One region of the Shewanella morhuae genome, then DNA from elsewhere that is predicted to be linked to it. Evidence: predicted binding sites of a transcription regulator. Region 1 holds the regulator's gene; each other region holds the start of a gene.
The links. Region 1 encodes MetJ, which represses methionine synthesis genes. Its sites were predicted from a motif close to TAGACGTCTAGACGTCTA; they were not measured.
Positions count from the first base shown of each region.

Region 2: the regulator MetJ is predicted to act here: its motif matches at 2,034-2,051, upstream of serA (phosphoglycerate dehydrogenase).
Region 3: the regulator MetJ is predicted to act here: its motif matches at 2,143-2,160, upstream of metH (methionine synthase).

Region 1 covers NZ_PYSG01000002.1:53,582-59,291, reverse strand. Annotated here, with positions in the region: gene C9I43_RS00820 (bifunctional aspartate kinase/homoserine dehydrogenase II) at 1-2,210, opposite strand, end outside; gene metB (cystathionine gamma-synthase) at 2,222-3,385, opposite strand; gene metJ (met regulon transcriptional regulator MetJ) at 3,597-3,911, shown strand; gene C9I43_RS00805 (sulfite exporter TauE/SafE family protein) at 4,038-4,778, shown strand; gene nrfD (NrfD/PsrC family molybdoenzyme membrane anchor subunit) at 4,884-5,710, opposite strand, start outside.
Region 2 covers NZ_PYSG01000002.1:2,720,135-2,725,844, forward strand. Annotated here, with positions in the region: gene C9I43_RS12415 (curlin) at 1-105, shown strand, start outside; gene C9I43_RS12420 (helix-turn-helix transcriptional regulator) at 311-976, opposite strand; gene C9I43_RS12425 (DUF2238 domain-containing protein) at 1,377-1,985, opposite strand; gene serA (phosphoglycerate dehydrogenase) at 2,140-3,369, shown strand; gene ygfZ (tRNA-modifying protein YgfZ) at 3,529-4,491, shown strand; gene C9I43_RS12440 (response regulator) at 4,553-5,569, opposite strand; gene C9I43_RS12445 (PAS domain S-box protein) at 5,619-5,710, opposite strand, start outside.
Region 3 covers NZ_PYSG01000002.1:283,385-289,094, forward strand. Annotated here, with positions in the region: gene metH (methionine synthase) at 1-1,993, opposite strand, end outside; gene C9I43_RS01785 (histidine phosphatase family protein) at 2,413-3,168, shown strand; cobalamin riboswitch at 3,491-3,647, shown strand; gene C9I43_RS01790 (ABC transporter ATP-binding protein) at 3,778-4,656, shown strand; gene C9I43_RS01795 (FecCD family ABC transporter permease) at 4,703-5,710, shown strand, end outside.

The sequences.
Region 1 (5,710 bases):
TGCAAGCCGACTTCGGCTTTTAACTCCGGGCCGCTATTATCTAAAGATGCCACATATCTGAGCACCTTATTTTGCTCCGCCGCTGCGCCATATTGCTGCAGTAAATCGTTATCTAACTCGCCAATACGAGCCATAAATTGATCTAAGGGAATATCGGCCAAATCGGCTGGTACGAGTGAGCGCAGTTCAATATCCTCGAGCTCGATTTCAAGGCCAATCTCACGGGCTAAGATAAGCAGTTTACGCTGCATATCGCGACCTGAAAGATCGTCGCGCGGATCGGGCTCAGTAATACCTAAGCCTCTGGCTTCAACCACTAATTCAGAAAATGGCTTACTGGTGTCGTATTTCTCAAATAACCAACACAAGGTGCCAGAAAAAATCCCGCCCACGGCCTCAACGCTATCACCGCTGTTACGCAAATCATTCAGCGCATGTTGAATCGGCAAACCTGCGCCGCAGCTGGCGTTATAGCGCCAAAATAAACGACGGTTACCTAACTGCTGCTTTAACTCACGGTAAAAAGGCAGTGGGCCTGATCCTGCGAGTTTATTAGCACTGACCACATGAATACCGCGCTCGAATAGCTCAGGGTATTGCAAGGTTAAACTGGCGCTGGCACTGATATCTAAGGCCACCAGCTCATCACATTTAACCTGTTCTAACTGCTCGAACAAATGCTCGTACTGCCAAGGCGTTGCCTCAGTATTAAACTCACTCTGCCACGCCGCAAGATTAATCCCTGCGGGCTTTATTAGGGCTTTACTCGAACTGACTAAGCCGACTAGCTCAACGCTAGCTTCAAGTTCATGGTCAAGTGATACTGAAACCGACTTAAATAAATCAACCCATGCTTCACCGATATTGCCTACACCCAGCAATAAAACGCCAATGCGCTTACGCGGGCCTGCACAGCGGCGATGCACCTTTTGCGTTAACAGATTGACCTGCGACTGTGGTACCAAAGTCACCAGACTTAAGTCACCGCTAAACAAAGGTTTAGCGTCACGGCTCAGTAAGCGAGCAAAACTGCGACGATAATGCTCAGCATCAGCACTGACTAATGCCACTAGGCCGAGATCTGTGTTGATCTGCTGATCGCTGATCCCTAATGCTTGCTCTTGAGCGTCGAGTAATATTTGAACTTGTTTTTGATTTTCAGCGGTATAGGCCAGCTCAACTCTTTGATGGGCAGACGTCCAATGGGCTAATGGTGTTAAACCCGCTGCGATCAACGAATCTAATAGGCTTGTTAATTCGCCCGTGAGCTTAAAGCCGAACAGCACGACTGCATTGAGGTTCGTCACCACAGGCGCGCTCGCTGACGAACTGTGGGGAGCAATCAAGGTAAAGTCAGTGTGCGATGCATAACTTGAGCGCACCGCTAAACTCACTTCGGTATTAAACAGCGGCTGCAAAGTGCGGCAATGCAATACCGGTGAGCCTAAACGCGCTAGACGGTCGGCTTCAGCAAGAGACATGCTTTTCAGTAATTTGGCATCGTTGATTTTATTCGGGTCAGCATTGAACACCCCTTCTACATCAGTCCAAATGGTTACCCGCTCAATATCGGCAAGGCTGGCAATTAAGCTAGCACTAAAATCTGAGCCGTTACGGCCAAGTAATAGCGTATCACCACGCTCGTTGGCGCAGATAAACCCTGTGATAACCAGTCGCTCATTTGGGTGCGTTGCCAATAACGCTTGTACTTTAGCACGGGATTCTTGCAGCCGAATTTGCGGTACTGCGGCTTCATCGGCAATTAAAATGGAACAGGCATCCACATGGCTTGCGGCCACACCAGATTCGCGCAGCAGCGCCGCCATCAAACGAGCCGACCAACGCTCGCCAAAACTGACCACGTAATTCACTTGGTATTCGTTATGCTGTTCAAGTGATAACAAAGTCACTAATTGCGATCTATCGGTACTTAAACGCTCGCGTAAATCGCGGGCCTGCTCACTGGATAACAGTTGTTCAATCAAACCTTGTTGGTAGCTAATTAAGACCTGTAATTCTTCTTGCCATAATTGCCCAGCATCACGCAGCGATAGTAATTTATACAGGAAATTGGTGCTTTTACCCGCAGCAGATACCACCACTAAATCATCACTATGACCGTGGGTTAATAGAATATGGGCGACTCGGCGATAACAATCGGCATCCGCTAAACTGGAGCCACCAAATTTGTGTAAGTGACAACGTGCCATCTAGTATTCCTCTACTGACAAGCCGCAGCTGCGGCAAGTCCTGCTTGAATATCTGCAACTAAATCGGCGGCATCTTCAATCCCCACCGACAGACGCAATAGGGTCTCTTTTATGCCCGCTTCAAAACGCGCCTGCGGCTCCATTGCTCTATGGGTCATAGTTGCAGGCACTGCCACTAAACTTTCAACGCCACCTAGGCTTTCTGCCACGCTAAATAACCTGAGCGCACCTAAAAAAGCTACGACTTCGGCCTCGCCGCCCTTGAGCTCAAAACTCAGCATAGCGCCAAAGCCTTTTTGCTGCTTAGCGGCAACGGCATGACCGGGATGATCCGCAAGACCAGGATAATAGACTTTGCTCACCACAGGGCTTTGGGTTAACACGGCTACAATACGCTGGGCATTGGCTTGATGCTCACGAATACGTACCGCTAAAGTACGCAGACCGCGCAGGGTTAAGTAACTGTCAAAAGCCGACCCAGTTAAGCCTAGCGTGTTCGACCACCAATGTAAGTTTTCGCCGATTTGTGCATCTTTGGCGATCACAGCGCCACCAACCACATCACTGTGACCATTGATATATTTAGTGGTGGAGTGGATAACAATATCCGCGCCTAACAATAGGGGTTGTTGCAATATCGGCGATAAAAAAGTGTTATCGACCACCACCAGCGCACCAATCTCATGGCTCACTTTAGCAATGGCCTCAATATCGACCACGCGCAATAATGGGTTCGATGGGGTTTCGAGCCACACCATTTTTGGTTTTTGTGCTATCGCAATCGCTAACGCTTGGCTGTCGGTTTGGTCAACCACAATTAGCTTAAATTGGCCTTTCTTTGCTAAGTTGATAAATAAACGGTAAGAGCCGCCGTAGCAATCGTGGGGCACAACTAATAAGTCATCAGGCCCAAGTAAGGTAGTGACTAAAGTGATGGCCGCCATGCCCGTGCAAGTCACTATGCCAGTGGCCCCCTTTTCTAATTGCGCTAACGCATCGCCTAAAATGCAGCGAGTAGGATTGCCTGAACGACTGTAATCAAATTCGCGGGGATTTTTATGACCATCAAAGGCGTAATTAGTCGACAAATAAATCGGTGGCACTACTGCGCCATATTGGGTATCAGTTTCGATACCCTGACGCACTGCCAGTGTGGCTAATTGATGCTCTGCCATGGATGGGCTCCTAAATTCGGTAGACAGATAGAGATGTCTGGACGTCTAAATGTACCTAAGCCCAGCGCTATCGTCAATAGGAGTTAAGACGTTTAGACGTCTAAACATAAAGAAATCTATTTGCATCATAAAGAAATAGTCGCAATAATTTGACTGTTGTTGGTAAGAGTTTAAAATCTGCCCCGAATTTAGCGTTATAACAGGTGAGTCAATGACTGAATGGAATGGGGAATACATCAGCCCCTATGCTGAACATGGCAAGAAGAATGAACAAGTAAAAAAAATTACTGTGTCTATTCCGCTCAAAGTGCTTAAGGTCCTTACGGACGAACGAACTCGTCGTCAGGTCAATAATTTGCGTCACGCCACCAACAGCGAGTTGTTGTGTGAAGCATTTTTGCACGCCTATACTGGCCAGCCATTGCCGAATGATGAAGATCTGTCAAAAGACAGTCCTGATAGTATTCCTTCTGAAGCCAAGTTGTTGATGGATCAAATGGGAATCGAGTGGGAAGATATGGAATAGCGATTCATCGCATCAAATATCACAGTGCTCATCAATAGGGATCGTTAACGATCCCTTTTTGTTTATATCCAAATACCCTCAACACACAATGCACATTTTGAGATTGTTTGAGTATTAGGAATACTTATGTTTTCAATGATTGACCCGCAAACACTCGCCTTAGCCTCGCTAGCTGTGTTTCTTGGTGCTTTAACTCAGAGCCTGATTGGATTTGGTCTTGCGGTTGTCGCCAGTCCACTACTGTATATTATCAATCCACAGCTTGTACCTGGTCCCGTGATTGCAATGGGGTTCACAATCTCCCTACTGACCTTAATGCGCGAGCGTGGCCACTTAGAATTCAATGGCTTGCAATATGCTCTTATCGGCCGAGTGCCTGGTGGTTTTATCGGCGCAAGCCTGTTGTTGTTTGCGCCACAATCCATATTAGGTTTATCTATCGCTGCCATTGTGGCCGTAGCGGTTATTCTTAGCCTGTACAAATTTAGCCTACCAGTGAATAAAAAAACGCTTTTCGGTGCGGGGATCGTCTCAGGGATTTTCGGTAATATCGCCGCCATCGGTGGCCCACCGATGGCGATACTGTTAGCAGGTAAAGATGCCTCACAGTTTCGTGCTGCACTATCTGCCTTTTTTATTTTTAGCTCTGCCATTGCCATGGGGATTCTGGCGATTACTGGCTTATTAGAAATAAAGCACCTGTGGTTGTCGTTAATGTTGCTACCTTCGGTGATTTTAGGTTATTTAGTCGCGGGGCGATTAGTGGGCCGAGTCGATAAAGATAAGACTAAAATGGCGACTTTGATTCTTTGCAGTATCAGTGCCTTAGTATTAACGGTGAAATCCGTTATTGAGCTATTAGCCTAATAAGTTGTCCTTTACGGGTAAAATACCTTTGCATTCTGGTAATAGAAAAGCACTGATATTATCAGTGCTTTTCTTTATCTATCAATATCTAAAGCCAGTTCACGCTCAACTTAAATAGCTTTGTCCTGCATATACAATAAAATGTCTTAAGGCGAGCACGCCCGTTAAGCTAGCACACGCCACCATAATCATTGCCCCCTTAGTGTGACGCGTCGCAGCTGGTAACAGCATAAACAGCAGCGGAATACCAAAGCCAATTCCAACAACCCCTACCCAGAACACGCTAGCCCATAAACCAGAACTTAACGATGCCAACGCCGCAGCCGCCGCGCCACCTTTAAAGTACAAGGCGCAAAACAACATGAACAGTAGCAGGATTTCAATCGCCATTACGGGCAACTCTAAACCGTGCATCTTCACTAAGGTTTTATCGTGGCTATCGGTTTTAAACATCACTAACGCCAATAACGCATTGGCCGCCGCTCCCGCCGATAAACCTGATACTAAAAATAGCGCCGGTAATACCGCTGTATTGAGCATTGGATAAGCATTCATCGCCGATATTAAGAAACCAGTGTAAGCGCCAACGCCAATGGCGAGGACAAACAGCAGCACTTCAATCAGTTTTCTAAATGGCATAAGTAACTTAGCGACAGGAGTGAGGAAACCCAAACCCCATTTGGGTAAGTCATCCCGCAGCACTAACACCGCATAGGCGAACGCTAAGGGCGAATAAGCCAGTAGCGCGAGTACACCAATAGCCATCACAGATTGGAAGTTATAGTGAATTAAAATCAGCCAGAAATGGAATGGTTTAGTTAAATCAAACACTAAGCAAGCCAAACCTAAGCTAATTGCTACTGGTCCAATAATGGCAGCCGCTTTGAGAATACCGCTTTCAGCACCAGTGCTGAGTTCATTATTCGCCCAGC
Region 2 (5,710 bases), 2.7 Mb from region 1:
GCTGGCAATGACAACTTGGTAGTAGGTTCTCAAGCGGGTAATAACAATAGCATTAGCGTTAACCAATCAGGCAACATGAACATTGCCAGTGTGGTGCAATACTAATCAGCTGCGATAATGGTTAACGGCCATATCATGTGGCGGTTAACCAAAGTGCAGATCAAAAAGCGGAAATGTTGATATCAACATTTCCGCTTTTTACTGTATCCATTTTACGATTCAAACCGTAACCGCAATAAATATCTCAACCAAAGCCTATAAACTAACCATAAAATCAGCAATAAAATAAGTGCTAAAGAACAGATAAATATTAACTGCACAACTCGAAGTGAGTTTGATAAGTTTGCGCCCAACGCAATAACTCAACACGATTTCGGGATTGCGTTTTACGGAAAATAGAAGAAATATGTGCTTTCACAGTATGTTCGCTAATGCATAATCTGTGAGCGATTTCTTTATTCCTCGCACCACTAGAAACAAATTGAATAATGGTGCGCTCTCGAGAGGTCAGCATCTGTAACATAGCCACAGTATCAGCTGGTATTTCATTGTTACCATCTAATTTTTGCACGACACGCCGAAACATCTTACTCAACAACGTTCTATCGTACCAAAGCTCTTCAGCTACCATTTTACGTAACCCAGTCAACATTAAATCCATACGTTGATCAGCGAATAAAATACCTCGAATACCCAGTAACATAGCCGACTCTTGATCCAGAGAATCACGTTCAACTTGATACAAGGCTACAGGGGCGTGCGAGACTAAACGCGAAGCCAGTAAAGGGATTCCTTTATTATCTAATGCAGCACCTTTTTGGGTAATCAGATAAAAACTACGACTACTTTTATCTAAATCTAACTCTGCGGTATTCTTCACTATGCGGGTTTTTAGCCCGATGGATTCGGCGAGTAAAGCTAAATGACATGGCGCAGCCATTTGATGTAAAAAAACCAATTCATTAATTGTGCTCACTGACTCTCCTCCCTGAAAAGTATGGTGTCTTAATGCGCAAACGAGGATGCTTTGACCAACCTATGTTGTTTTAATTTTAAACATCCTATTAACCTTGTCGATTCTGACGAGTTAAGGAGGTAAAAACATCACCCAAATGTACTATTCCCTACTTCGCCTTAATAAAAAGGACTATCTCACCCTATAAAAAGGAATAATAGTGCAAAAAACTACTACATTGAGCTCGCCCGTTGTTCCTAGTACATTTTGACTATGCAGACAACGCCCGTTACTAGCAACACAAAATAAACATTAAACTAACGTTCGAGTGTGACAACTAAATGTCATCACTCGATTGTTTGATAATTGTGAGGAGAAATAACGTGCCATCCAAATGTAATGCAGTAACCGCTGCGCCCGATTAAGATGTTAACTTGAGTTCAGCGATTTGTTTATCTTGAACACGAGACAATAAAAGTAGAGCAACGATAGCGCCAATCAACGCCATCAACATATCAGATTGTGTGTCCCACACATAACCTTGAGTCCCTAAAAAGGCCTCTGCACCTTCACCTGTAGCAACAGCAACCCACCATTCAATCAACTCATAAAATGCTGAAAAAGCTAAGACAAAGCAGGTCACAATAAACGCACACCAAGCACCGGGTTTGACCGCTTTATTACGCAGCATAATTTCTCGCGCTAACATGGCAGGAATAAAGCCTTGGGCAAAGTGACCTAATTTATCGTAATTATTACGCTCTGAGCCCATCCAATTGGCAATGGTGTCGAATAATGGCACTTCTGCATAGGTGTAATGCGCGCCAACAAATAATACACAGCAATGTACTAATACTAAAAAGTACACTAAGGAGGTTAATGGAAAGCGTTTATGGGTGAAAAATAGCAGCGGTATTGCCACTAATGCAGGAGCGGCTTCAAGCCACCAAGTAAACATATCTGCGGGGTTGATCACTGACCAGACTAATACACTGAGATAAATACCACACCACACGATTTTGTTATTCAACATAGTTCCCTCTTATGCGATATTGTTCTAAATTTAGAATATTAACTTTAGCCATCTAGCCCTCCACAATGAGCAAAAAAAGTGCTACTTTGGTCGGTGAAGGTTGTCAGCATATCATAAGAAACATTTCTATTAATCAGAGGGTACCCATATCATGGCGAAACATTCGCTGGACAAGGATAAGATCAAAATCCTGCTGTTGGAAGGCGTCCACCAATCGGCGGTTGATGTACTGGAACGTGCAGGCTATACCAATATCGAATACCACAAAGCCTCATTGAGCGACGAAGCATTACTGGAGTCGATTAAAGATGCGCATTTTGTTGGACTTCGTTCGCGTACCCAATTAACGGCCGAAGTACTAAAACGCGCCGAGAAACTGATTGCGATAGGCTGTTTCTGTATTGGTACCAACCAAGTTGACCTTGCTACTGCCGAATCCTTGGGTATCCCCGTATTTAACGCACCATTCTCCAATACACGCAGTGTTGCTGAGCTCGTTATTGGTGAAATCATTATGCTGATGCGCGGCATTCCAGAACGCAATGCCATTGCCCATCGTGGCGGCTGGATGAAAACGGCTGCAGGCAGTTACGAAGTCCGCGGTAAAACCTTGGGCGTCATCGGTTACGGCCATATTGGTACTCAACTGGGTATTTTGGCTGAGACTTTAGGCATGCGCGTCGTATTCTTCGATATCGAAGATAAATTACCATTAGGTAACGCACTGCAAATCCATTCGATGGAGCAGCTATTAGCACAAGCTGACGTGGTGAGTTTACACGTTCCAGAAACCCCACAAACTAAAAATATGATAGGCGCTGCTGAATTTGCCGCTATGCGTAAAGGCAGTATTTTCATTAATGCTTCACGCGGTACTGTGGTGGATATTGATGCATTAGCTATCGCCTTAAAAGAACGTCACCTTGCAGGTGCGGCAATTGATGTGTTCCCGATTGAACCACAATCAAATGATGATGAATTTATCACCCCACTGCGTGGTTTAGATAACGTGTTACTGACGCCTCATATCGGTGGAAGTACCGCCGAAGCACAGGAAAACATTGGTATTGAAGTGGCTGGTAAGTTAGCTAAATACTCAGATAACGGCTCAACTGTCTCTGCCGTTAACTTTCCAGAAGTCTCACTGCCAATGCATAAAGGCACTTCACGTTTACTGCATATTCACCAAAACCGCCCGGGTGTGCTGATTAAAATCAACCAAGCATTTTCAGAAAAAGGCATCAACATTGCCGCGCAATATCTGCAAACAACCGCAGAGATTGGTTATGTGGTGATGGAGGTCGATACTAATCAAGCAGAAGAAGCACTGGTTGAACTAAAAGCGATTGAAGGCACATTGCGCACCCGCGTATTGTTTTAAGCTTTAAGGTCGGCGATTAAACGGAACGACGCTTTACAACGACGACATCTATATTAAGGCGCGCATATCATTCACAGATATGTGCGCCTTATGCTGTTGAGCCTGCAGGAATTCCGTTACAATCTAGCCTCTCATCGTCTTCATTTTCAGGATCTCGCTATGACTATTTCAGTTTCTACGCCCCATTGGGATCTGGATGCTTCTTTGCCTCCACTTATGCTAGCTAACTTATCTCACCTTGGCCTTATCAAAGTGGTTGGCGAGCAAGGCCGCAGTTTCATACATGGTCAGGTGACCACCGACATCACCTCATTAACTGCCGACCAATGGCGCTGGGGCGCACATTGCGATCCCAAAGGTAAGATGCTGGCCAGCTTCAGAACTTTTGCCATTAAAGATGCACTGTTTATGTTAATGCCAAGAGACACCATCGCGGTAGATTTACCACAACTGCAAAAATATGCCGTATTTAGCAAGGCAACCCTAAGTGATGCCAGTGGTGAGTGGACACTACTGGGTGTTGCTGGAGAACAAGCAAGCCAATTTATCACTGAGCATTTTGGTGAAATAAATCAAGAGCTCACAATCATTGAGCATGGCGCAATTTTAAAAGACGCTGAGCGTTTTATATTAATGCTCAGCCCTGATGCTGCATCAACCTTAGTGACTCAATCAAAACTCAGTGTATTTGATGCCCATGCATGGCAAACGTTAGAAATTGCAGCTGGTTATCCAAACCTTGCCGCCAGCCATGCTGGTCAGTACGTGCCACAAATGTGTAATCTGCAAGCGATCAACGGTATTAGCTTCAACAAGGGCTGCTATATGGGGCAAGAGACTATCGCACGGATGAAATATCGTGGAGGTAATAAGCGCGCCCTATATATTTTGCGTGGTCACACAGATCTGCAAATTAGCTTAGAATCAGGTTTAGAAATTGCCCTAGAAGACGGCTTTCGTCGAGGCGGTCAGATTATTGAGTTTGTACAACGCGGTAACCAAGTGTTATTAACCGCGGTGCTGGCCAATGATACCGAAAATGACACTAAACTGCGTTTTGCTGGCGATGAACAGTCAAGCCTAACGATTCAAGCCCTACCCTACTCATTAGAAGAAGCATAAGGCTTTGATTTAATGAGAAACTAAAGGTGCCATTGGCGCCTTTAGTTTCTTCAATTGCCACTCAATACTCTAAATGCGTGTCTCGAATTTCGATGACTTGTGGCAAGATTTGTTTGAACTCTGCTACTAACTTAGGATCGAAGTGTTTTCCCGCTTCGTTTTCAAATAATTCCATGGTTGCTTCAATAGTCCAAGCCGGTTTGTAAGGCCGTTGTGATGTCAGCGCATCAAACACATCCGCAACTGCGACAATACGCCCTTCAAGAGGAATATTCTCACCGGCCAAGCCACAGGGATACCCTGAACCATCCCATTTTTCATGGTGAGTTAAAGCAATGCGGCGAGCCATTTTTAATAAAGGATCATCATGCTCACCAATGATTTCAGCACCAATCACAGCGTGTTGCTGCATGATCGCCCATTCTTCAGCATTGAGTTTGCCCGGTTTTTTCAATACGGCGTCAGGTGTGCCTATTTTACCAATATCGTGCATCGGGGCGGCGTTAAAGATCAAGTCACAGAAAGTATCCGGCAAGCCTAATTTGATGGCCAATAGGCGGGCATAGTGGCTCATACGCACCACATGCAATCCTGTTTCGTTGTCTTTATATTCAGCTGCACGCCCAAGCCGGCGAATAATCTCAAAACGAGTGGCTTCTAACTCTTGGGTACGAATTTTAACCTGTTGTTCAAGGAGGCGTTTTTGATCATACAAAGCAAGGTGTGTCTTAACGCGCGCTTTAACGACAGCTGCACTCACCGGTTTGGTGATGTAATCCACGGCACCTAGTGCAAAACCTTGAGTTTCATCAGCTACCTCAGATAAGGCGGTCACAAATATCACCGGAATATGGCTAGTCAGCGGATCTTGCTTAAGTAGCTTGCAGACCTCATAACCATTCATCCCCGGCATCATGACATCGAGCAAAATCAAATCAGGCCGAGATTTTGCCACCAGCGCTAACGCTCTGGGTCCGTCAATCGCCACTTTGATTTTGTAATCATCACTTAATATGCCGACTAAAATATCGATATTTTCCGGTGTGTCATCGACGATTAATACTGTTGCCTTATCCATTAACAACTCCAATCTATCTTATTTATTGGTCATTCACGGTGTGGCTCTTTTAGTCTAACTGACTAAGAGCATCGTCAATTAAGTCGATAGCTTCATCAAACCGATATTGATTAATCATAGACAATATTGGATTTAACGCTT
Region 3 (5,710 bases), 230 kb from region 1:
CTTTTTTACCGACCTGCGCGTTATCGCCACGGTATTTTTCAGCAATTTCAAGTAACTGTTCTGTGTTGCTTGAATCGGCAATGGGGCAAGGTAGGTTAAGCACCACGTTTTCGACTAACACTTTAAGCGCAGGATCAATATCGTCATAAATGGCTAACTGACCAGCGTTAACAATGCCCATATCCATGCCTGCTTGAATGGCATGGTATAAAAATACCGCATGAATCGCCTCGCGGACTGGGTTGTTACCGCGAAACGAAAACGACACGTTCGATACGCCGCCCGAGATCATCGCGTGTGGCAAGGTGGCTTTAATTTCTTTAATGGCTTCAATAAAGTCGACGGCATAGTTGTCGTGTTCATCAATACCGGTGGCAATGGCAAAAATATTCGGGTCGAAGATAATATCTTCTGGCGGAAAGCCGACTTTATCGACCAATACCCGATAGGCACGGGTACAGATTTCAATTTTACGCGCTTTAGTATCGGCCTGACCTTGCTCGTCAAACGCCATGATAATGGCCGCCGCGCCGTAGCGTTTAACTAAGGTGGCTTGTTCAATAAACTTGGCTTCGCCTTCTTTTAACGAAATCGAGTTAACTATGCCTTTGCCTTGAATGCATTTGAGGCCCGCTTCAATCACTTCCCATTTAGAGGAGTCGATCATAATCGGCACGCGACTGATATCGGGCTCTGAGGCGATTAAGTTTAAAAACTTATGCATAAACTCAGCACCATCGATCATGCCTTCGTCCATGTTGATATCGATGATTTGTGCGCCGTTGATAACTTGCTCGCGGGCAACATCTAACGCTTGCTCAAATTTGCCTTCTTTAATTAGCTTTAAGAACTTGGCTGAACCTGTGACGTTAGTACGTTCGCCCACGTTAACAAACAAAGACTGCGCGTCGATAGTCAGTGGTTCCAAACCGGCTAAACGGCAGGCGACGGGAATGATAGGTAACGCGCGTGGGTTGTGTTTATCAACGGCTTCACGAATAACGCGGATATGTTCTGGCGTGCTACCACAACAACCACCAATAATATTGAGCATGCCTTCACGCGCCCAATCTTCGATAACGCTCGCCATATCCTCAGGGGTTTCATCGTAACCACCAAATTCATTCGGTAGACCCGCGTTAGGGTGCGCCGACACATAACACTCACTAATGCGCGATAATTCTTCGACATAGGGGCGCAGCTCTTTTGGCCCCAAAGCGCAGTTAAGACCGATGGATAACGGCTTGATATGGCGCAGGGAATTATAAAAAGCTTCGGTGGTTTGGCCGGTCAGTGTGCGGCCCGAGGCATCGGTAATCGTGCCCGAAATCATGATGGGTAATCTGTTTTCAGAATGCTGACCAAATAAGTCGTCAAATACTGATTCGATAGCAAACAGTGCGGCCTTGGCGTTTAGGGTATCGAATATGGTCTCGACCATAATGATATCTGCGCCGCCGTCAATCAGTGCCTTAGTGGATTCTCGGTAAGCGCTTACTAACTCGTCGAAGCTCACATTACGATAGCCTGGGTCGTTTACATCTGGGCTAATCGAGCAGGTACGGTTAGTGGGGCCTAATACGCCTGCAACGTAGCGCGGAATACCTGTGGCTGCGGCTACTTCATCACAGGCTTCGCGGGCGAGGCGGGCGCCTGCAAAGTTAATTTCGGCAGACAGCGACTGCATGTCGTAGTCGGCCATAGCGATAGGGGTGGCGTTAAAGGTGTTGGTTTCAATAATATCGGCACCGGCGTTTAAATAGTCGGTGTGAATTTGTTTGATGATGTGTGGCTGCGACAAGACTAATAAGTCGTTGTTACCCTTAACATCCGTGTGCCAATCTTTAAAGCGTTCGCCGCGATAGTCCTCTTCTTCTAGCTTGTGGTCTTGGATCATAGTGCCCATAGCACCGTCTAAGATCAAAATGCGTTCCGCAAGCTGTTTGCGAATGTCTGCCAAAATTTGACTGGCTTTTGTAGAGGGTATCGTCATAAATAGCTACCTTAAATACAGCTAAGCTAAGCCCATGATTAAGCCTAGGATTAAATACAGGATTCGGTTCACAGCACTGCCTAACTATCGACCTTTATTATGCTCGGTGCATTTTATTCTGCTCAGTCGATATTATTAGATATTCACCGTGGACGTTTAAACGTATGGACGTCCATAGTACGCGACTTGTGATCGTCAGTGCAAGGCCAAAATCACCTGACGATTTACCCTGCTCATCGGAGGTTTTTGAGCACTTTTAGCGGTGATTTATTGAGTGAATGTTTTAATGGCAAAGTAACAGGGCTGTTTTCATTGGCATTAAGCCATTTTTTAACAACATAATGGCCATAAAATTAAGTATCACTGCCTGAATGATGTGTTTTTGAACATTCGCTCTTGAACATTAGCCAAGGAATACGATGAAACAAATACAACTATTATTGCTACGCCACGGCGAGTGTGAAGGCGGCACCATCTTACGCGGGCGCGTAGATGTGCCGTTGAGTGAGACGGGGTGGCAACAAATGTCGGCGGCGGTTGCGGCGCAGGCCAGCGTCTGTAGCGCTATTTATAGTTCAACCTCACGCCGCTGTGCTGACTTTGCCCAAGCTCTGGCCGCCGAGCTGCATTCAACGGTGCCGCTATCTTCAAACTTGACATCAGCAAACACGATACTGACTGAGCATAAAAAACCATTACAGGCGCAGTTTTTATCAGATTTACAGGAAATAGATTTCGGTGACTGGGACGGGCGCAGGCTTGATGAGCTTTATCAGCAAGAGGGCGAATATTTAGCCGCCTATTGGCAAAACCCGTGGCAAACACCACCGCCCAACGGTGAGACTATGGCCAGTTTTGAGTCGCGAGTGAACCATGCTATTGAGCAAATACTTGCCGCTGAGTTTGAACAATTATCTATTGCCTTGGATTCTATTGTCTTCAATCAAGATGAGGCTCAAGACGGTACGCTCACGCCTACTGCTAAAATATGGTTAGTATCTCACGGCGGCGTTATACGCCATTTAATGGCGCGAGCACTGGGGGTTGAGCGAGCAGTAGGATTTTTCAGTCAACTTAATTTACCCGTCGCCGCAGTGGTAAAAATTAATGTGCTGCAAGATGAGCAAGGCAGCCGTTATTGGCGTTTAGATTGGCCGAACGGTCGCTGCGAATAACGGCTCAGTCAGATTACTCTTAACCGCTGCCAATCATGCGGCTAGCACACAGTTAGTAAGCTCATTAGTAACAGCGGCGAGTAGTCATAGTTAGTCACATATTTTAGTCATATAGTTCGCCATTTGAACCGCCTGCTAAGTTGAAGATTTTTATCGTCTTAGCGGCGTGATTGTCGATTGCCTATTAGAGTAAATATAGGATAATGCCTTCTTCAGACGTTACTGATTGCATACGGCCTTGCTATAGCGTTGCGGCTAACGTCACAGAAATAGGTGTTGGAAGTTTTTAGTCGTGTGGGAAGATTTAGGCTGATATGGCTAAGCCTCTTTGCCAACTAAAGATTAATTTCAACATAATAGGGAATCGGGGAACTGCTCGCCAGTCAGCCCGAACTGTGCCCGCAACTGTGAGTCACTTTATAGCGCTTTAAATATAAAAAGTGACGAGTCAGGAGACCTGCCTATTTCTGTTATCGCTGCGTGCAGCTTAAATTCTTGAGCGGGTGACTCGAGGGAGCAGATGATTATGTGTATAACGATTATGTGTACAGCAACTATGTATATCCCTTTTTTAAATGCAGGTGTGGACTCGCTAGGAGCGCCACATTGGTGAAACTCTCTGCAATCCAAACAAGCCATGGGTTAAACAGCAAGGATACCATTCCAGCCAACCCACAAGTTGCACTTGATGTGAGTCATTTAAGCTGGAGCATTGATGGCAAAACTATTCTTACCGATATTAACTTTGCGTTGCCGACGGGGCAGATGCTTGGGCTGATTGGGCCTAACGGTGCGGGTAAGTCTAGTTTGCTGCGCTGTTTGTATCGTTTTGTGCGCCCGACTCAGGGCAAAATCACCTTATTTGATCAAGATATTGAATATTTATCGTCCAAGGCTTTTGCCTGTAGTGTTGCCGTTGTCCAGCAAGATACGCCGCATTATTTCGACATGACCACAGAGCAATTAGTCAGTATGGGGTTAACGCCGCACAAGGGCATGTTTGACACTAACTCTAGCAAAGATGGCGAACGCATTGCCAAGGCGCTCGAAAAAGTCGGCCTCAGCCATAAAATGCACCAGCAATATGAGCGTTTATCGGGCGGCGAAAAACAACGCGCTTTGATTGCCCGCGCCATAGTGCAGCAGCCACAATTACTGATTCTTGATGAACCGACTAATCATCTTGATGTGCGCTATCAAATTCAAATTCTTGAGCTGGTACGCAGTTTAGGTATTAGCGTGATAGCCTCCATCCACGATCTCAATTTGGCCAGCGCCCTGTGTGACAGTTTATTGCTCATTCACAACGGTGAAGTTAGTGCTATGGGCACACCGACAGAGGTATTAACTGAAGCGCGTATCGGCGATGTGTTCGGTGTTTGCGCTCAGGTGTCCGTCCATCCGCAACATAAAAAACCGTTAATTAGCTATTTTTATGGTTACTATGATGCCACTCATAACGCGGATGAACGAGGCGAAGGCGAATGATTAAGGGGAGTAAGCAAAGCTGTATTTCATCTCAAACTTGGGGTCTATGGTGACACTTTTAACAAGACAACAGTTTATGCTGCTGGCGTTAGCCATATTGACATTAATGACACCGATAGCCGCGACCAGTTTTGGCGCGGCAAACATCAGCTTTATGGATGTTATTCACGTGTTTACTAATAAGGTTGCCAACATTACTCAGGCAAGCGGTATGACTGAGCGCATTGTGATGGAGCTAAGACTGCCGCGTATTTTGCTAGCATTTGTGGCGGGGGCGGGTTTATCACTGGCGGGCAGTGTATTACAAACCGTAACCCGTAACCCATTGGCAGACCCTTATTTGTTTGGCATTAGCTCTGGGGCTTCCTTTGGCGCTGTAGTGATGTTGACGCTGTTTACCAGTTCAGGTTTTTTTGACAACGTTGCCATGGCGGCGCACTCGGGGATTTTTAGCGGTTCGGGCGCGTTATCGGGATTGTTGTGGTTTAGCTTACCTTTAGGGGCTTTTATTGGCGCCAGTTTGTCGGTGTTGATTGTGTTAGCGTTATCGGGGCTTGGGCTTAATAGTCAAGTTGAGCGCATGCTGCTTTCGGGCGTAGCAACCTCTTTTATGTTTGGCGCACTGACCAGTTTATTGTTGTATTTTGCCAGCCCGCAGGCCACGGCTTCGGTATTGTTTTGGAGTTTAGGCAGTTTTGCCAAGGCCAGTTGGTCGTTACTTATTTTGCCGACTCTGGTTGTTGGGGTGAGCTTATTGATTATCTTAGGCATGAAGCGGCAGATTATGGCGCTGCAAGCGGGGGATGAAACTGCCCATACCTTAGGGGTAAATGTACCTAAGTTACGACTCAGCATGTTGTTACTGTGCTCGTTAATTACCGCCGTATTGGTTGCCACCTGTGGCGGTATTGGTTTTGTGGGTTTGATGATCCCCCATACTGTGCGCATGCTATTTCCTGGTCGTCAGCCGATTTTATTAACGGCGTTGGTGGGGGGATTATTTATGGTGTGGATTGATGTATTAGCGCGCTGTTTGTTGGGTAATCAAGAGTTG